DNA from 2 places in the Streptomyces pallidus (ex Mingjun et al. 2026) genome. Region 2 is predicted to be linked to the other one. Evidence: predicted binding sites of a transcription regulator. Region 2 holds the regulator's gene; the other holds the start of a gene.
The links. The regulator HrcA, encoded in region 2, represses chaperone genes, less so after heat shock. The targets are predictions, from matches to a motif close to TTNGCACTCNGNNNNNCNGAGTGCNAA.

Region 1 (9,482 bases), 1.9 Mb from region 2:
CTTCGTGCCGCGGGGCACGTACGGCGCCAGCAAGGCCTGGGTCGTGCAGTTCACCCAGGGCGCGGCGCGGGACCTGGCCGGGTCGGGCGTGCGGCTGATGGCGCTGTGCCCCGGCTTCGTGCGGACGGAGTTCCACCAGCGGGCCGGCATGGGCACGGACAACATCCCCAACTGGATGTGGTTGGACGCCGACAAGCTGGTGGCGGCGGCCCTCGACGACCTGGCGCGCGGCAAGACGGTCTCGGTCCCGGACCCGCGGTACAAGGCGCTGATGGGCGTGGTGAAGCTGACGCCGCGCGGGCTGCTGGGCGGGTTGTCCTCGCGTACGGGCCGCAAGTACGGGCCCCGGTAGCCCAAGGCGACGGGCGGCGGCCCGCATCGACAAACCGGCCGAACGGATGAAATCTCCCTAAACTGGACGTATCCCTTCCAGCCCGGGAGACGCCATGACATTCGTACAAATTGTCGATTACGAGACCAGCAGGCCCGAGGCCGTCAACGATCTGCTCGACCGCTACCTGGAGCAGACCAACGGCAAGCGCACCGTGACGCACAGCGTCCTCGGCAGGGACCGCGAATCCGAGACGCACTATGTCGACGTGGTCGAATTCCCGTCGTACGAAGACGCCATGAAGAACTCTCACCTCCCGGAGACGGACAAGATGTTCCAGGAGATGGTGGCTCTCTGCGACGGGATGCCGCGGTTCACCAACCTCGACGTGGTCCGCGACGAGCACCTCAACACCCTGCTCGCGAACCGGATGCTCGACGACGTCGCGACGCGGGGGGACCTGGACGCCATCGAGGAGATCTTCGCGGCCGACTACCGCGACCACGACATCAGCAACCCCGTCGACAAGATGGGGCGCGAGGGCATCCGCGAGGACTGCCAGATGTGGCGGGCCGCCTTCGACTTCTCCTTCACCCGTGACGCGCAGGTGGCCCAGGACGACTACGTCACCACGCTGTGGACCTGGACCGGCAAGCACAAGGGCGAGTTCATGGGCATCGCCCCGACCGGCAAGACCTGCACGATGACCGGCACCACGGTCTTCCGGTGCGAGGACGGAATGATCAAGGAAGGCTGGTGGCACTACGACGCCATGCGCCTGATGCGGGAGCTCGGCGCGATGTAGCAGCCCCACCGGGCGGGGCGCACACGGCGAAGGCCCCGGCCCCACCACTGGACAGCGGCGGGGCCCGGGGCCTTTCGGCGTGGTCGGTACCGCGCCGGGTCAGCGCCCGGCGCGGTCAGGACCGACGGGTCAGTGGCTGTGGCCGTGACCGTGGCCGTGCCCGTGACCGTTGGCCTCTTCCTCTTCCTTCTTCTCGACGACCAGGGTCTCGGTCGTGAGCAGCAGGGAGGCGATGGAGGCGGCGTTCTCCAGGGCGGAGCGGGTGACCTTGACCGGGTCGATGACGCCGGCCTTGACCAGGTCGCCGTACTCGCCGGTGGCGGCGTTGAAGCCGTTGCCCTTCTCCAGCTCGCCCACCTTGGAGGTGATGACGTAGCCCTCGAGGCCGGCGTTCTCGGCGATCCAGCGCAGCGGCTCGACGGCGGCGCGGCGGACGACCGCGACACCCGTGCCCTCGTCGCCGGTCAGCCCGAGGTTGTCCTCCAGGACCTTGACGGCGTGGACCAGCGCGGAGCCACCACCGGAGACGATGCCCTCCTCGACCGCGGCGCGGGTCGCGGAGATGGCGTCCTCCAGACGGTGCTTCTTCTCCTTCAGCTCCACCTCGGTGGCGGCGCCGACCTTGATGACGCAGACGCCGCCGGCGAGCTTCGCCAGGCGCTCCTGCAGCTTCTCGCGGTCCCAGTCCGAGTCGGTCGCCTCGATCTCGCCCTTGATCTGGTTGACGCGGCCGAGCACGTCCTCGGCGGTGCCGGCACCGTCGACGATCGTGGTGTCGTCCTTGGTGATGGTCACGCGGCGCGCGGTGCCCAGGACGTCCAGGCCGGCCTGGTCGAGCTTGAGGCCGACCTCCTCGGCGATGACGGTGGCACCGGTGAGGGTGGCCATGTCCTGCAGCATCGCCTTGCGGCGGTCACCGAAGCCGGGCGCCTTGACGGCGACCGCGTTGAAGGTGCCGCGGATCTTGTTGACGACGAGGGTGGAGAGGGCCTCGCCCTCGACGTCCTCGGCGATGATCAGCAGCGGCTTGGAGCCACCCGACTGGATGACCTTCTCCAGCAGCGGCAGCAGGTCCTGGATCGCGGAGATCTTGCCCTGGTGGATCAGGATGAAGGGGTCCTCGAGGACGGCCTCCATGCGCTCCTGGTCCGTGACGAAGTACGGCGACAGGTAGCCCTTGTCGAAGGCCATGCCCTCGGTGAACTCCAGCTCCAGGCCGAAGGCGTTGGACTCCTCGACGGTGATGACACCGTCCTTGCCCACCTTGTCCATCGCCTCGGCGATGAGCTCGCCGACCTGCTGGTCCTGCGCGGACAGCGCGGCCACGGCGGCGATGTCGGACTTGTCCTCGATCGGACGGGCGGTGTCGAGGAGCTCGGCGGACACGGCCTTGACCGCGGCGTCGATGCCCTTCTTCAGGGCGGCCGGGGAGGCACCCGCGGCGACGTTGCGCAGACCCTCGCGGACCAGCGCCTGGGCCAGCACGGTGGCGGTGGTGGTGCCGTCACCCGCGATGTCGTTGGTCTTGGTCGCCACCTCCTTCACCAGCTGCGCGCCGAGGTTCTCGTACGGGTCGTCCAGCTCGACCTCGCGGGCGATGGTGACACCGTCGTTGGTGATGGTGGGGGCGCCGAACTTCTTGTCGATGACGACGTTGCGGCCCTTGGGGCCGATCGTCACCTTGACCGTGTCGGCAAGCTTGTTGACGCCGCGCTCGAGGGCGCGACGGGCGTCCTCGTCGAACTTCAGGATCTTCGCCATGGGAGCGGTTCAGCCCTCTCGGAAAACTCGGGGTTCAACGACCGGCGCCCCTCGCCGCCCGGCAATCAGCGGGGTGACCAGGGGCGCAGATCAAAGCAGTGCTGGGAGAAGTGAATTACTTCTCGATGATCGCGAGCACGTCGCGAGCCGAGAGGACGAGGTACTCCTCGCCGCTGTACTTCACCTCGGTGCCGCCGTACTTGCTGTACAGCACGATGTCGCCGACGTTGACGTCCAGCGGGAGACGCTGGCCGTCCTCGAAGCGGCCCGGGCCCACGGCGAGGACGACGCCCTCCTGGGGCTTCTCCTTCGCGGTGTCCGGGATGACCAGGCCGGAGGCCGTGGTCTGCTCGGCGTCGAGCGGCTGGACCACGATGCGGTCTTCAAGCGGCTTGATGGCAACCTTGGAGCTGGTGGTCGTCACGATCCGACCTCCCCCTTCGGAGATCTCACGGGGTTAACTGTCTGAGGTGGCGACCAGGTGGATCCGTCGTCGCGGGTGCCGGACCTGCCCGTCGCTGTGTTGGCACTCCCCTGGGGCGAGTGCCAGGTGCGAGACTATTCCGGCGATTAGCACTCGGTCAAGCGGAGTGCCAATACGGTCCCCCGGGTTCGCACATCCGGCCACCTCGGAGGCCCGGTCGGCCGGATCCCGACGGCTCCCCACCAGCGCTTCCCCGCTCCGACCCGCCACCCGGGCGAACCGGAAGGAACCCCGGGAAGATCGTCGTCGTCTTAGACGATATGAAGATAAAGCGCCCCATTGACGGCCAGATCGGACCGACGTGCGGGGGCTGAGGCCGCCGACGGCGGCCGGAGCCCGCCGCCGCACCGAGGCGCTGCTGCTCGTCTTCGTCGTCGGCATCACCGTCCTCGGGCACGCGAGCGCCGGCCTGGGGCTGAACGGCGAGCTGCCGGTCGACCTCTCGGGCTTCGCGATCAGCATGGGACTGCTGGCCCTGGTGGCCCACCTGGGCGTACGCCGGTTCGCCGCGTACGCCGATCCGCTGATCCTGCCGCTGGCGATGCTGCTGACCGGGCTCGGGCTGGTGCTGCTGCACCGGCTCGACCAGTCGTACATCGAGCGGTACGGCGCCGAGGCCAACGCCCCCGGCCAGCTGGTGTGGACGGTGATCGGGGTGGCGGCCTGCCTGCTGGTGGTGGCGCTGCTGCGGGACCACCGGCTGCTCCAGCGGTTCATCTACCTCACGATGGCCGCGGCGCTGGTGCTGCTCATCGCGCCGGCGTTCTCGCCCGCGGACACGTACGGGGCGAAGCGCTGGATCGTCATCGGCGGCTTCTCCGCGCAGCCGGGCGAGTTCGTGAAGATCATGATCGCGGTCTTCTTCGCCGGCTACCTGGTGGTCCACCGCGACTCGCTCGCCCTGACCGGCCGGCGGTTCCTCGGCCTGAGGCTGCCGCCGATGCGCCAGCTCGCCCCCATCGCCACCGTGTGGGTCCTGTCGATGCTGGTGCTGGTCTTCGAACGGGACCTGGGCACCTCGCTGATCTTCTTCGGCGTCTTCGTGGTGATGCTGTACGTCGCCACCGAGCGCACGAGTTGGATCGTGTGCGGGCTGGTCATGGCCGCGGCCGGCGCGTTCGTCGTCGGCTCGACCGAGCCGCACGTGAAGGCGCGCGTGGCCGCCTGGCTGAACCCGCTGTCGTACTACTGGCAGGAGCGGCCGCCGGGGGTCACCTCGGACCAGTCGGCGCAGGCCCTGTTCAGCTTCGGCACCGGCGGCGTCTCGGGCACGGGGCTCGGCCTCGGACATCCCGAGCTGATCAAGTTCGCCGGGCGCAGCGACTTCATCCTGACGACGGTGGGCGAGGAGCTGGGCCTGGCCGGGGTGATGGCGGTGCTGCTCCTGTACGGGCTCCTCGTGCAGCGGGGGCTGCGGATGGCGCTGGGCGCCCGCGACCCGTTCGGGAAGCTGCTGGCGGTCGGCCTGTCGGCCGCGCTGGCGCTCCAGGTGTTCGTGGTGGCGGGCGGCGTGACCGGGCTGATCCCGCTGACCGGCAAGGCGCTGCCGTTCCTGGCGAAGGGCGGCTCGTCCCTCCTGGCCAACTGGATCATGATCGCGCTGCTGCTGCGGATCAGTGACAGCGCGGAGCGCCAGCGCCTGGCGGACCGCCGCGGCCCGGTGGAGACCGTGATCACGGCGGTGGTGGCGGCCGGGCGGGGCTGAGGGGGCCGCGGGGCGCTGCTCCGGGGGCGACGGACGCGGGGGCGCCACTGCGGCGCGCCGGCCGGCCGCGGACGCCGGGCGTCTCAGCCGCCGTCCGCGGACTCCATCACCCGTCTGGCCGCCTCGGCCTCGGCCGCGGGGGGCGACAGCTCGGACAGGGTGTCGAGGTCGTGGTCCTTCGCCAACTCCTGCTCCCAGGCGTCGGCCAGCTCCTGCTGCCGGGCGGGCGGCAGCTCTCGGACCTTCTCCCGGTGTTCGGGGCTCAGGGCGTTCAGGAAACGCTCGACGGTGTCGATCGGCATCGCTTCGCCTCCCGGTTCGGCGGGGGTGTGCGTCCATTCCTCCCGCGGCGAACCGGCCCCGTACCCCGCGCCTCCCGTCCTTCACCCGAACGGGTCGTGTTCCGCGGTCCCGTGCGGTCACAGGTTGCGGTCACAGCACTAGAGGTAGTCCTCCAGGCGGCCTATGCGGAAGCCCTGTTGCTGGATGCTCTGGAGCATGCGGGTGGTCATCTGGACCTCCGTCGCGCCCTTGAGCTCGGAGGGGCCGCGGAAGTGGGCCAGGATGATGTCGCCGGGCCTGAGGCCGGAGCCCTCGGCGTACTGGAAGTTGTTGATCTGCATCGACGCCCGCCACAGGACCACCTGCGAGATGCCGCATTCGGCGGCCGCCTTGAGCGTGTCGTCGTTGTAGTTGCCGAACGGCGGGCGGAAGCGGGTGGGCTTGGTCCCGAAGCGCTTCTCCAGGCGTTCCTGCTGACCGCATATCTCCTTCTTCTGCGCCGCGAAAGGCAGGGTCCGGAGGTTCGGGTGGGTCAGGGTGTGGTTGTTGATGGTGCTGCCGGAGCCGTTGTCCCGGAGCTTCTCGAAGTGCCCGTAGTCCGAGGACGCGACGTTGTCGGTCAGGTACATGCCGATCGGCAGCTTCAGGTCGGCCGCCATCTTCAGGAACTCGGGGTCCTTCTCGGCGCCGTCGTCGAAGGTCAGGAAGACGACCTTCTCCGTGGCCGGCACGGGTATTCGGTCCACGACCTGTGCCCTGCCCGGAGCGGCCGGCGGCAGGGACGGCTTCTGCGCCGGCTTCGGCGCGTACTGCACCGGGGCGGTCAGCCCCCACTTCCGGTAGGCGTCGCCGTCGCCGGCGGCCGAGGGCGACGCGGTGCCCCGGGCGTCCGCCCCGGACGAGGCCGAGGGGCTCGGCTGCTCGTGGGTGGCCTTGCGGCCGAGCCGCTCGATGGGGTCGACGCTGTTCCCGCACCCCGTCAGGGACAGCGCGAGCGCGCCGGCCGCCAGCGTCCCGGCCACCAGCCGGCGCGCGTACCTCACAAGTAGTCCTCCAGGCGGGCCACGGCGTACCCCTTGTCCGTGACGGTCTTCATGACGTTGCGGACCAGGTCGGGCATGCTGCCCTCCCAGTCCTCGCGACCCCGGAAATGCGTGAGGATGATGTCTCCGGGATGCAGGTCGCGGTCCCGTTCACGGTAGTCCATCCGCTTCGGGAACGCCTCCGCGTTCCACAGCGGAACCGCTTTGATGCCACAGGACTTGGCCGCGCGCAGGGTGTCCTCGTTGTAGTTCCCGTACGGCGGGCGGAAGGCCGTCGGCCGCTTGCCGAACATCCTCTGCATCGTGTCCTGCTGACCGCAGATCTCCTCGCGCTGCTTCTCGTACGACAGCGCGGGCAGGTAGCGGTGGTTGACGGAGTGGTTGTTCAGGGTGACGCCGGCCGCCTGCATCTCCTTGAAGTAGGAGTAGTCGTCGCGGACGAGGTAGTCGCTGAGGAACGCCGTGTACGGGATCCTCAACTCCTGCATCATCTTCAGGAACTCGGGGTCCTTCTCCGCGCCGTCGTCGAACGTCAGGAAGACGACCTTGTCCTTCGTCGGGATCGTGGTGAAGACGGGCGGGAGGTTTTCGTGGCCGTCCACCTCGAAGCCTTCCCGGGTGGTGAGCTCGGGCTTGCCCTTCGGTGCCGGCGGCGCCTCCAGCGGCGGCTTGGCCAGCTTCCACTTCTTCGCCGCGACGAGCCGGGCCTGCCGGGCGGCGGGCCCCCGCTGTTCACCGCGGGCGCCCAGCGCCGCGCCGGCCTTGCCGCTCCCGGTCGGGTCGGGGGTGCCACCGGAGTCCCCGGAGCCGCAGGCCGTTCCCAGGGCGGCGACGAGCAGGGCGGAAAGGACGACCCCGGCCCGGCCGCGCGAGCCGGCGGTGCGCCGGCGACCGTGAAGCGTCTTTTGTTTCTTTTGTCGTACTAGCTGCATAGCAGCGGATCCTGACACCGCCACGGCGCTCCGCCCCGCCGACACCGCGAACGGAAGACGACCTTCCATCGAGTGGCGCACACTGACCGACAATGAGGCGGTGACCCCCGAAGACTTCGCCGCCCTCCTGACCCCCGAGGGCCGCGCCCTCCTGGACTCGCTCCGCGACTACGACCCGGGCCAGGAGCTCGCCGTCGCCACCCGGCTGCGCCGCGAGCACCCCGCGCCGCTGGTCTCCGCCGCGCTCGGGCAGGCCCGGCTGCGGCAGCGCGCGGCGGCCAAGTTCGGGGAGGACGCGTTCCGGATGTACTTCACCCCCGGCGGCGCCGAGATGGCCACCCGCGCCCCGGTCGCCGCGTACCGGGCCGAGCGGTTCGCGGCACTCGGCGTGCGCAGCGTCGCCGACCTGTGCTGCGGGATCGGCGGGGACGCCCTGGCCCTGGCCCGGCTCGGCATCCGGGTGCTGGCGGTGGACCGCGACCCGTTGACCGCCGCCGTCGCCCGGGCCAACGCGGAGGCGTTGGGGCTGGCGGACCTGGTCGAGGTCGTCGAGGCGGACGTCACCGGTGTCGACACCTCCGGATACGACGCCGTGTTCCTCGACCCGGCCCGGCGCGGGGGGCGGGGCCGGGTGTTCGATCCGGAGGGCTACTCGCCGCCGCTGTCCTGGGCCGTGCAGGCGGCCCGTACGGCGCGCCGTGCGGCCATCAAGATCGCCCCCGGGATCCCCCACGAGGCGGTGCCGGAGCAGGCCGAGGCCGAGTGGATCTCCGACCACGGGGACGTGAAGGAGGCCGTGCTGTGGTTCGGGACCGACCCCGGGACCGTCCGCGCGACCCTGCTGCCCGGCCCGCGGACCCTGCGCACCGCCGGCCCGCTCCCCGACGCGGAGGTCGGCCCGGTCGGCCGCTGGCTGTACGAGCCCGACGGCGCCGTGATCCGCGCCCACCTCGTCGCCGCCGTCGCGGAGCAGCTCGGCGGCCGGCTCATCGACCCGACCATCGCCTACATCACCTCGGACGAGCTGCGCGCGACGCCGTACGCGACCGCGTACGAGATCACCGACGTGCTGCCGTTCGGCCTGAAGAAGCTCAAGGCGCTGCTGCGCGAGCGCGAGGTCGGCATCCTGACCGTGAAGAAGCGCGGCTCGGCCATCGAGCCGGAGGAGCTGCGCAAGAAGGTCAAGCCGCAGGGGCGGAACGCGGCGACGGTGTTCCTGACCCGGGTCGCCGGCGCCCCGTCGATGCTGATCGGATCGCCGGTCAGCGCCCCGTAGCGGCGGGCGGGCGGAGCCGGGAGGGCGCGCCCGGCCCGGCGGCCGCGCACGCCGGCCCCTGACGGTGCCCCGGCAGGGCGGTGACCCCCGGGACGGCGCGGGGCCGCCCGGTGCGGGACGGCGCGGGGCGGCCCGGTGCGGGACGGCGCGGGGCGGCCCGGGCCCCGCCGGGGGCTCAGGACCCGCCGGTGCCGGAGGTCTCCGCGTCCACCGACTCGAACCGCCAGCGGTGCACCGGCCGGGTGATCAGGTCCGCCGCGGGCTCCGGCAGCTCGGGGAGGTCGGCCGCCAGGCCCTCGGGCGCCTCCCACCAGGTGATCACCAGCACCCGGTCCTGCGGGGCCCGCAGGACCTCCCGGCGCACCGGCTCCCGGGCGAGGACCTGCGAGCGGGCCCACTCCAGCAGCTCGGCGCCGCGGCCGCCGGTGGCGCGGGCCTCCCACATCAGGGCGACGGTGCTCACGAGTACAGGTTGTCCTTGCTCAGCTCGTGCACGTGGTCGTGGTCGTGGGCGTGCCCATGACCGTGGCCGTGCGGGTGGCCGTGCTCGTCCCCGTCCGCCGCGCCGGTGCCCGGCACGTGCGGGTCCGTCACCGGCAGCGAGGAGTCCGCCGACAGGTCCCAGTCCGAGGCGGGACGGTTCCGCCTGACCATCTCCGCGCCCAGCGCCGCGACCATCGCCCCGTTGTCCGTGCACAGCTTCGGCCGCGGCACGCGCAGGATGATCCCCGCGTCGTCGCAGCGCTCCTGCGCGAGCGCCCGCAGCCGGGAGTTGGCGGCGACGCCGCCGCCGATCATCAGGTGGTCGACGCCCTCGTCCTTGCAGGCGCGGATCGCCTTGCGGGTCAGCACGTCCACCACGG
Region 2 (9,482 bases):
GTGGTGCAGACGACGGCGGTGTCGACCTGGATGTCCTTGGTCGTACCGAACGCGGCCTCGTCCAGCTCCAGGTCGAGGCGGATCATGGCGTCCTGGCCGCGACGGGTCCGCGAGCGCGGTCCGCGCTGCGCCGCCTGGCCGAAGAAGGCGTCCATGATGTCGGAGAAGTTGCCGAAGCCGCCCGCGCCGAAGCCGCCCGCGCCACCGGCGCCGCCCGAGGAGGACAGCGGGTCCCCGCCGAGGTCGTAGACCTGCTTCTTCTGCGGGTCCGAGAGGACCTCGTACGCGGCGTTGATCTCCTTGAAGCGCTCCTGCGTCTTCGGGTCCGGATTCACGTCCGGGTGGAGTTCACGCGCCAGGCGGCGGAAGGCCTTCTTGATCTCGTCCTGCGATGCGTCGCGGCGTACGCCGAGTACGGCGTAGTAGTCCGTGGCCACTTACGACTCCGCCAGGATCTGTCCGACGTAACGTGCCACTGCGCGTACCGCTCCCATCGTTCCGGGGTAGTCCATGCGGGTCGGTCCGACCACGCCGAGTTTGGCGACACTCTCGCCGCCCGAACCGTAGCCGACCGACACGACGGACGTGGAGTTCAGTCCCTCGTAAGCGTTCTCATGCCCGATTCGTACAGCCATACCCGATTCACTGGCCTCGCCGAGCAGCTTGAGGAGCACGACCTGCTCCTCCAGCGCCTCCAGCACCGGCCTGATCGTCAGGGGGAAATCGTGTCCGGAGCGCGTCAGATTGGCGGTGCCGCCGATCATCAGCCGCTCCTCCGCCTCCTCCGCCAGCGTCTCCAGCAACGTCTGGAGCACGGTCGCGACCGTGCCCCGGTCGTCCGGCTCGAAGGCCTCCGGGAGGTCCTGCACGAGCCGCGGGACATCGGTGAACCTGCGGCCGACGACCCTGCTGTTGAGCCTCGCCCGCAGATCGGCGAGCGAGGTCTCGGCGAACGGCGCCGGGCAGTCGACCAGCCGCTGTTCGACCCGACCGGTGTCGGTGATCAGCACCAGCATCAGGCGGGCCGGCGCCAGCGCGAGCAGCTCGACGTGCCGGACCGTGGAGCGGGTCAGCGACGGGTACTGCACGATCGCGACCTGCCGGGTCAGCGTCGAGAGCAGCCGCACCGTCCGGCCGATGACGTCGTCGAGGTCGACGGCGCCGTCGAGGAAGTTCTGGATGGCCCGGCGCTCCGGCGTCGACAGCGGCTTGACGTCCGCCAGCTTGTCGACGAAGAGGCGGTAGCCCTTGTCCGTGGGGATCCGGCCGGCACTGGTGTGCGGCTGGGCGATGTAGCCCTCCTCCTCCAGGACGGCCATGTCGTTGCGCACGGTGGCCGGCGACACGCCGAGCTTGTGGCGCTCGGTCAGCGCCTTGGAGCCGACCGGCTCCTCCGTCCCGACGTAGTCCTGGACGATGGCGCGGAGCACCTCGAGTCTGCGTTCGCTGAGCATCGCGCACACCTCCAGCTGTGATGCGGGTCGTCGTGGTCCACTGCTTCTGGCACTCGCCTCGTCGGAGTGCCAGCGATCCCCCGGCCAGTGTACGGCCGGGTAGTGCACGGCTAGCAAGGGTGGCCCGCCAGGTAGCGTCGCGGTATGGACGTACGGTGGGAAGACACGAATTGGGAACGTTTGACACGGCGGACCGGCCGCAAGCGTCTTCCGGTGTGGGATTGCACGGTGGGACTGGTGGTCGGGGACGATTCCGTCCTGATGATCGACCCCGGTTCGAGCGTTCGTGAGGGGGCCTCGCTGAGGGCCGAGGCCGAGCGGCTGACGGGCCGGCACGTGACCCATATCGCATTCACCCACGGACATTTCGATCATGTCCTGGGCAGCGCGGCCTTCTCCGGGGCCGAGGTCTACGGGGCGGTCGGGCTGGACGGCGAGCTCCGCTCGCGGCGCGACGAGCTCCGGGAGGACGCGGTGCGCCAGGGCCTGGACGCGGCCGAGGCCGCCGAAGCCGCGGACCTGCTGGTGCCCCCGCGGCACCTGGTATCGGGCGAGTGGACGCTGGACCTGGGCGGCGTCCAGGTGCTGCTGGCCAACGTGGGGCCCGGCCACACCCCCTACGACCTGGCCGTCTTCGTGCCGGGCGAGCGCGAGACGGTGTTCTGCGGCGACCTCGTGGAGGAGTCCGGCGAGCCCCAGGCGGGCCGGGACGCGCTGCCCGAGCAGTGGCCGGCGGCCGTGGACCGACTGCTGGCGCTGGGCGGGGAGGACGCGCTGTACGTGCCGGGGCACGGCGCCGTGGTCGACGCGGCCTTCGTCCGCGCGCAACGCGACGCACTGGCCGTCCGGTTCGGCCTGTCGGACCCGGGCGCGCACCCGCTCTCCCAGGGGCGGCCGGATGCGTGAGTACTCCCCCGACCTGACCCCGCCGTGGAAGCGCGCCCCGGCCGTGCCCGAGGTGCCAGCCGATCCCGACCTGGTGGTCGAGGTGGCCGGTACGGACTTCTGCGGCGCCGTGGTGGCCTGCGAGGCGGGCACCGTGACCCTGGAGGACCGCTTCGGCAAGCGGCGGGTCTTCCCGCTGGAGCCCAGCGGCTTTCTGCTGGAGGGCGCCGTGGTCACCCTCGTCCGGCCCGTCGCCCGGGCCTCGGCGGGGCCGCGGCGCACGGCCTCGGGCTCGATCGCGGTCCCGGGGGCCAGGGCCCGGGTGGCGCGGGCGGGGCGGATCTACGTGGAGGGCCGGCACGACGCCGAGCTGGTCGAGCGGGTGTGGGGCGACGACCTGCGGATCGAGGGCGTCGTCGTGGAGTACCTGGAGGGCGTCGACCACCTGCCCGACGTCGTCGCGGAGTTCGCGCCCGGCCCGGACGCCCGCCTGGGCGTCCTGGTCGACCACCTGGTGCCCGGCTCGAAGGAGTCCCGGATCGCCGCCGCCGTCGCCAGTGACGACGTGCTGGTGCTGGGCCACCCGTACGTGGACGTCTGGCAGGCCGTGAAGCCCTCCGCGCTGGGCATCGCCGCCTGGCCCGAGGTCCCGCGCGGCCAGGACTGGAAGACGGGCGTCTGCCGGGCGCTGGGCTGGCCCGAGCACACCGGGGCCGCCTGGCAGCACGTCCTGTCCCGGGTGACGTCGTACAGGGACCTGGAGCCCGCCCTGCTGGGCGCGGTGGAGCACCTCATCGACCACGTCACGGCCTGACCCGGCCCACACCGCCGGCCCGCGGCCAGCCGGCCCCGACCCGCGCCGCGCCGCGCCGCGCCGCCGAGGTTCGGGCCGGGCGCCGGTGTCAGTCGACCAGGTCCCGGACCACCGCGTCGGCCAGCAGCCGGCCCCGCAGGGTGAGCACGGCGCGCCCGGCCGCGTACGGGCCCGACTCCAGCAGGCCGTCCTCCACGGCGCGGCGGGAGGCCGCCAGGCCGGCCGGGGCCAGCAGGGACAGCGGGCAGCCGTCCACGAGCCGCAGCTCCAGCAGGATCCGCTCGACGCGCCGGTCCTCCTCGGACAGCAGCTCGCGGCCGGCGCCGGGGGACCGGCCCGCGGCCAGCGCGGCCGCGTAGGCGCCGGGGTGCTTCACGTTCCACCAGCGCACCCCGCCGACGTGGCTGTGCGCGCCGGGGCCCGCGCCCCACCAGTCCGCGCCCCGCCAGTACAGCTCGTTGTGCAGGCAGCGGCCCGCCTCGGAGGCGGCCCAGTTGGAGACCTCGTACCAGGAGTAGCCGGCCGCCGCGAACACCTCGTCCGCGATCAGGTACCGGTCCGCGTGGACGTCGTCGTCGGTCATGGGGACCTCGCCGCGGCGGATCCGGCGGGCGAGCTGCGTGCCCTCCTCCACGATCAGGGCGTACGCGGAGACGTGGTCCGGGCCGGCGCCGAGGGCCGCGTCCAGCGACGCCCGCCAGTCGTCGTCCGACTCCCCCGGCGTGCCGTAGATCAGGTCCAGGTTGACGTGCTCGAAGCCGGCCCGGCGGGCCTCCGCGACGCAGGCCTCGGGGCGGCCCGGGGTGTGCGTGCGGTCGAGCACCTTCAGGACGTGCTGCCGCGCGCTCTGCATGCCGAAGGAGATCCGGTTGAAGCCGCCGGCGCGCAGCTCGGCCAGGTAGGCCGGGTCGACCGATTCCGGGTTGGCCTCGGTGGTGATCTCCGCGTCGTCGGCCAGGCCGAACTCGTCGCGGATCGACGCGAGCATGCGGACCAGGTGCGCGGCGGGCAGCAGGGTGGGTGTGCCGCCGCCGACGAACACCGTGCGGACGGGCCGCGGGTCGTCGCCGAGGACCTTGCGGGCGAGGCGGACCTCGTCGATCAGGGTGTCGGCGTAGTTCTCCCGGGAGGCGAGCACGCCGCCGGAGCCGCGCAGCTCGGTCGCGGTGTAGGTGTTGAAGTCGCAGTACCCGCAGCGGGTGGCGCAGTACGGGACGTGCAGGTAGAACCCCAGCGGACGGTCCCCGGCGCCCGCCAGGGCGTGCGGCGGCAGCGCGCCGTCTTCGGGCACGGGCTCGCCGTCGGGCAGTGCGGAAGGCATGCGCCCATTGTCCCGTACGCGGGCCGGGGGCCGGTCCGGGCGGGCGCCCGGCGGCCGCCTCGGCCGGCCCGGCAGCCGCTGCCGCGGGAGGGCCCGGCGGTCCGCCGGGCCCCGTACCGCAGGGCTCAGGCCTCGCGGGCGCCCTCGTACATCTCGTCGATCAGGTGCTTGAACTCACGCTCGACGACCGGCCGCTTCAGCTTGAGGCTGGGCGTGAGGTCGCCGTGCTCCACGTCGAGGTCGCGCGGCAGGATCCGGAACTTCTTGATCGTCTGCCAGCGCTGCAGCCCCTCGTTGAGGGTCTGTACGTAGGTCTCGACCAGCCGGTTCGTCTCGGCGGCGGCCAGCACCTCGGCGTACGTCCTGCCCTCCAGCCCGTTCTCGGCGGCCCAGCCCATGATGGAGGGCTCGTCGAGGGCGACCAGCGCGGAGCAGAAGTTCCGGTCGGCGCCGTGCACGACGATGCTCGACACGTACGGGCAGATCGCCTTGAACTGGCCCTCGATCTCGGCCGGGGCGACGTACTTGCCGCCGGAGGTCTTGATCAGGTCCTTCTTGCGGTCCGTGATGCGCAGGTAGCCGTCGGGCGAGAGCTCGCCGATGTCGCCGGTGTGCAGCCAGCCGTCCTCTTCGAGCACCTCGGCGGTCTTCTCGGGCTGGCCGTGGTAGCCCTGCATGACGCCGGGGCCGCGCAGCAGGATCTCGCCGTCGTCGGCGATGCGGACCTCGGTGCCGGGGAGCGGCTTGCCGACGGTGCCGGTGCGGTAGGCCTCGCCGGGGTTGACGAAGGAGGCGGCGCTGGACTCGGTCAGGCCGTAGCCCTCCAGGATGTGGATGCCGGCGCCGGAGAAGAAGTAGCCGATCTCGGGGGCCAGGGCGGAGGCGCCGGAGACGGCGGCGCGCAGCCGGCCGCCGAAGGCCTCGCGGAGCTTGGAGTAGACGAGCGCGTCGGCGATCTTGTGCTTGGTGGTGAGGCCGAAGGGGGCGGTGGCCCGGCCGGTGCGGCGGTAGTTGTCCTGGGTGACCTTGGCGTATTCGCGGGCGACGTCGACGGCCCACTGGAAGATCTTGTACTTGGCCCCGCCGCCGGCCCGGGCCTTGCCCGCGGCGCCGTTGTAGACCTTCTCGAAGATGCGCGGGACGGCCGCCATGTAGGTGGGCTGGACGACCGGTAGGTTTTCGACGATCTTGTCGATGCGGCCGTCGACGGCGGTGACGTGCCCGACCTCGATCTGTCCGGAGGTCAGGACCTTGCCGAAGACGTGCGCCAGCGGCAGCCACAGGTACTGGACGTCCTCGGCGGTGATCAGGCCGGTGGCCACGGTGGCCTTGGCCATGTACGACCAGTTGTCGTGCGGGAGCCGCACGCCCTTGGGGCGGCCGGTGGTGCCGGAGGTGTAGATGAGGGTGGCGAGCTGGTCGGCGGTGATGGCGCCGATGCGTTCCTCGACCGCCTCCGGGTACTCGGTGAGGTACTGCTTGCCGCGGGCCTCCAGATCGGCGAGGGAGACCACCCAGCCCTCCGGGTCGCCCTCGGCGGGGACCGCGTCGGCGGCCTCCAGGACCACGACGTGCCGGAGGTCGGGCAGGTCGGTGCGGCGCTCGCGGGCCTTGGCCAGCTGGGCGGCGTCCTCGGCGATCAGCACCCGGCTGGCGGAGTCCTTGAGGATGAACGCGGACTCGTCGGCGTTGGTGCTGGGGTAGATGGTCGTGACCGCGCCGCCCGCGCACATCACGCCGAGGTCGGCCAGGATCCACTCGACGCGGGTGTTGGAGGCCAGCGCGACCCGCTCCTCGGCCTTGAGGCCGAGGTCGATCAGGCCGGCTGCGATCGCGAAGACCCGCTCGGCCGCCTGGCCCCAGCTCAGCGACCTCCAGTCGTCGGGGCCGCTGCCGGAGGCCGGGGGCACCGGGTACCGGTAGGCCTCGGCGTTGGGCGTGGCGGCGACACGCTCAAGGAAGAGGGCCGCCACGGAGGGCGGGCGGTTCTCGATCAGGGTCTGTGTGTCGCTCACGGACGTCCTCCGGACCACGCGGCAGGGCCTGCCGACCGGGGGTGGGCGGCGGGCTTCCGACAGGGCTGGCAGCAATCTTGCGGCCAAGGTGTTGTAACTCGCGGGTAACCAACGGCAGTGATCAGGGTAGGGGCCCTCCGCCTGCCGCGTAAGGGCCCTTGAGCCGCCGATTCATAACGAAACAGGCCCCCGCATGTCTACGCGGGGACCTGTTCCGCCTGCAACGGCGGGTGGCTGCGGCGAGCTGCTACTTCTTCTTGCCGCCGGAATCGTCGCTCGACAGGACGGCGATGAAGGCCTCCTGGGGGACCTCCACGGAGCCGACCATCTTCATGCGCTTCTTGCCTTCCTTCTGCTTCTCCAGCAGCTTCCGCTTACGGGAGATGTCACCGCCGTAGCACTTGGCGAGGACGTCCTTGCGGATGGCGCGGATGGTCTCGCGGGCGATGACGCGCGAGCCGATCGCGGCCTGGATCGGCACCTCGAAGGCCTGCCGCGGGATGAGCTCGCGCAGCTTGGCGACGAGGCGCACGCCGTAGGCGTAGGCGGCGTCCTTGTGGGTGACGGCGGAGAAGGCGTCGACCTTGTCGCCGTGCAGCAGGATGTCGACCTTGACCAGGCTGGAGGCCTGCTCGCCGGTGGGCTCGTAGTCGAGGGAGGCGTAGCCGCGCGTCTTCGACTTCAGCTGGTCGAAGAAGTCGAAGACGATCTCCGCGAGCGGCAGCGTGTAGCGGATCTCGACGCGGTCCTCGGAGAGGTAGTCCATGCCGAGCAGCGTGCCGCGACGGGTCTGGCACAGCTCCATGATCGCGCCGATGAACTCGGTGGGCGCGAGCACGGTGGCCCGCACGACCGGCTCGAAGACGTCGCGGATCTTGCCCTCGGGGAACTCGCTCGGGTTGGTGACCGTGACCTCCGTGCCGTCCTCCAGCACGACGCGGTAGACCACGTTCGGGGCGGTGGCGATCAGGTCGAGGCCGAACTCGCGCTCCAGGCGCTCGCGGACCACGTCCAGGTGGAGCAGGCCGAGGAAGCCGACGCGGAAGCCGAAGCCGAGGGCCGCGGAGGTCTCCGGCTCGTAGACCAGGGCCGCGTCGTTGAGCTGGAGCTTGTCCAGGGCCTCGCGCAGCTCCGGGTAGTCCGAGCCGTCGAGCGGGTACAGGCCCGAGAAGACCATCGGCTTCGGGTCCTTGTAGCCGCCGAGGGCCTCGGTGGCACCGCCGGTCTGCTGGGTGATGGTGTCACCCACCTTGGACTGGCGGACGTCCTTCACGCCGGTGATCAGATAGCCCACCTCGCCGACGGAGAGGCCGTCGGCGGGCAGCATCTCGGGCGAGTTGGTGCCGATCTCCAGCAGCTCGTGCGTGGCGCCGGTGGACATCATCCGGATGCGCTCGCGCTTGTTGAGCGTGCCGTCGACCACGCGGACGTACGTCACGACACCGCGGTACGAGTCGTAGACCGAGTCGAAGATCATCGCGCGGGCGGGGGCGTCCTTGACGCCGACCGGCGCCGGGACGGTCTGCACGACGCGGTCGAGCAGGGCCTCCACGCCGACACCCGTCTTGGCGGAGACGCGGAGCACGTCGTCCGGGTCGCAGCCGACCAGGTTCGCCAGCTCCTCGGCGAACTTCTCCGGCTGGGCCGCCGGCAGGTCGATCTTGTTGAGGACCGGGACGATCGTGAGGTCGTTCTCCATCGCCAGGTACAGGTTGGCGAGGGTCTGCGCCTCGATGCCCTGGGCGGCGTCCACGAGGAGGATCGTGCCCTCGCACGCGGCGAGGGAACGCGAGACCTCGTAGGTGAAGTCGACGTGCCCGGGCGTGTCGATCATGTTGAGGATGTGCGTCCGGCCCACGCCGTCGCCCGAGGTGGGCGCCCAGGGCAGTCGGACCGCCTGGGACTTGATCGTGATGCCGCGCTCACGTTCGATGTCCATGCGGTCGAGGTACTGGGCGCGCATCTGCCGCTGGTCGACGACCCCGGTGAGCTGCAGCATCCGGTCGGCAAGCGTCGACTTGCCGTGGTCGATGTGCGCGATGATGCAGAAATTGCGGATCAGCGCCGGGTCGGTACGGCTCGGCTCGGGCACGTGGCTGGGGATGGCGGGCACGCAGTGTCCTGATTCTCGGGTCGCAGAAGCGTTGGGTCGGATCTGTACGCAGCTCCCATGGTCCCATGGACCGGGCAGTGCGCTCGGTTTGGGCCACCCCGAGGGCCCCTGGTAGCCTGGGCAGCTGTGTCTCTTCCGCCCTCTCACCCGTGGGCGGCGCTCCCCGGACGCAGTCCGGGGGGTAGGGGCACGACCGGAAGATCAAACTCTGAACCTGAAAAGGCTCTTTCGTGGCGAACATCAAGTCCCAGATCAAGCGGATCAAGACGAACGAGAAGGCGCGCCTGCGCAACAAGTCCGTCAAGTCCGAGCTCCGCACCTTCATCCGCAAGGCCAACGAGGCCGTCGTCGCCGGCGACGTCGAGAAGGCCACCGCTGCGGCGCGCGTCGCCTCGCGGAAGCTGGACAAGGCTGTGTCGAAGGGTGTCATCCACAAGAACGCCGCCGCCAACAAGAAGTCGGCGCTGGCCTCCAAGGTTGCCTCCCTTCAGGGCTGAGCACTCGATGTGATCGCCGGGAAGGACCCAGCGGGCCCTCTCATCCGCTCCTGACCGGCACCCCAGCGCCGCACGCGGCCTGCGTTCGCCACGCGGGTGCGGCGCACACACAGCAGTAACCGAAGGCCCCGGCCGCCCCCCTTTCCCCAGGGAGGCGTACGGGGCCTTCGGCGTGCCCGGGCCCTGGGGCCCGGTCAGTACGCGGGGCGGCGGGGGCGGGCCGCACGGGCGACGGCCACCACGGCCTTCTCCAGGGCGTACTCGGGATCGTCGCCGCCGCCCTTGACGCCCGCGTCGGCCTCGGCGACCGCGCGGAGGGCGTCGGCGACCCCGTCGGCGGACCAGCCCCGCATCTGCTGGCGCACCCGGTCGATCTTCCACGG

Region 1: a site for HrcA is predicted at 3,468-3,494, ahead of groES (co-chaperone GroES). Genes of this name have one in related genera too.

The regions. Positions count from the first base shown of each region.
Region 1 is NZ_CP196181.1:3,275,475-3,284,956, forward strand. Features, by position in the region: gene ACSHWO_RS14035 (SDR family NAD(P)-dependent oxidoreductase) at 1-352, shown strand, start outside; gene ACSHWO_RS14040 (ester cyclase) at 447-1,136, shown strand; gene groL (chaperonin GroEL) at 1,266-2,897, opposite strand; gene groES (co-chaperone GroES) at 3,013-3,321, opposite strand; gene ACSHWO_RS14055 (FtsW/RodA/SpoVE family cell cycle protein) at 3,683-5,086, shown strand; gene ACSHWO_RS14060 (hypothetical protein) at 5,170-5,388, opposite strand; gene ACSHWO_RS14065 (polysaccharide deacetylase family protein) at 5,527-6,411, opposite strand; gene ACSHWO_RS14070 (polysaccharide deacetylase family protein) at 6,408-7,343, opposite strand; gene ACSHWO_RS14075 (class I SAM-dependent methyltransferase) at 7,444-8,619, shown strand; gene ACSHWO_RS14080 (hypothetical protein) at 8,795-9,082, opposite strand; gene tsaD (tRNA (adenosine(37)-N6)-threonylcarbamoyltransferase complex transferase subunit TsaD) at 9,079-9,482, opposite strand, start outside.
Region 2 is NZ_CP196181.1:5,136,649-5,146,130, reverse strand. Features, by position in the region: gene dnaJ (molecular chaperone DnaJ) at 1-437, opposite strand, end outside; gene hrcA (heat-inducible transcriptional repressor HrcA) at 438-1,454, opposite strand; gene ACSHWO_RS22720 (MBL fold metallo-hydrolase) at 1,599-2,360, shown strand; gene ACSHWO_RS22715 (DUF3097 domain-containing protein) at 2,353-3,153, shown strand; gene hemW (radical SAM family heme chaperone HemW) at 3,242-4,474, opposite strand; gene ACSHWO_RS22705 (AMP-dependent synthetase/ligase) at 4,600-6,489, opposite strand; gene lepA (translation elongation factor 4) at 6,737-8,602, opposite strand; gene rpsT (30S ribosomal protein S20) at 8,833-9,099, shown strand; gene holA (DNA polymerase III subunit delta) at 9,294-9,482, opposite strand, start outside.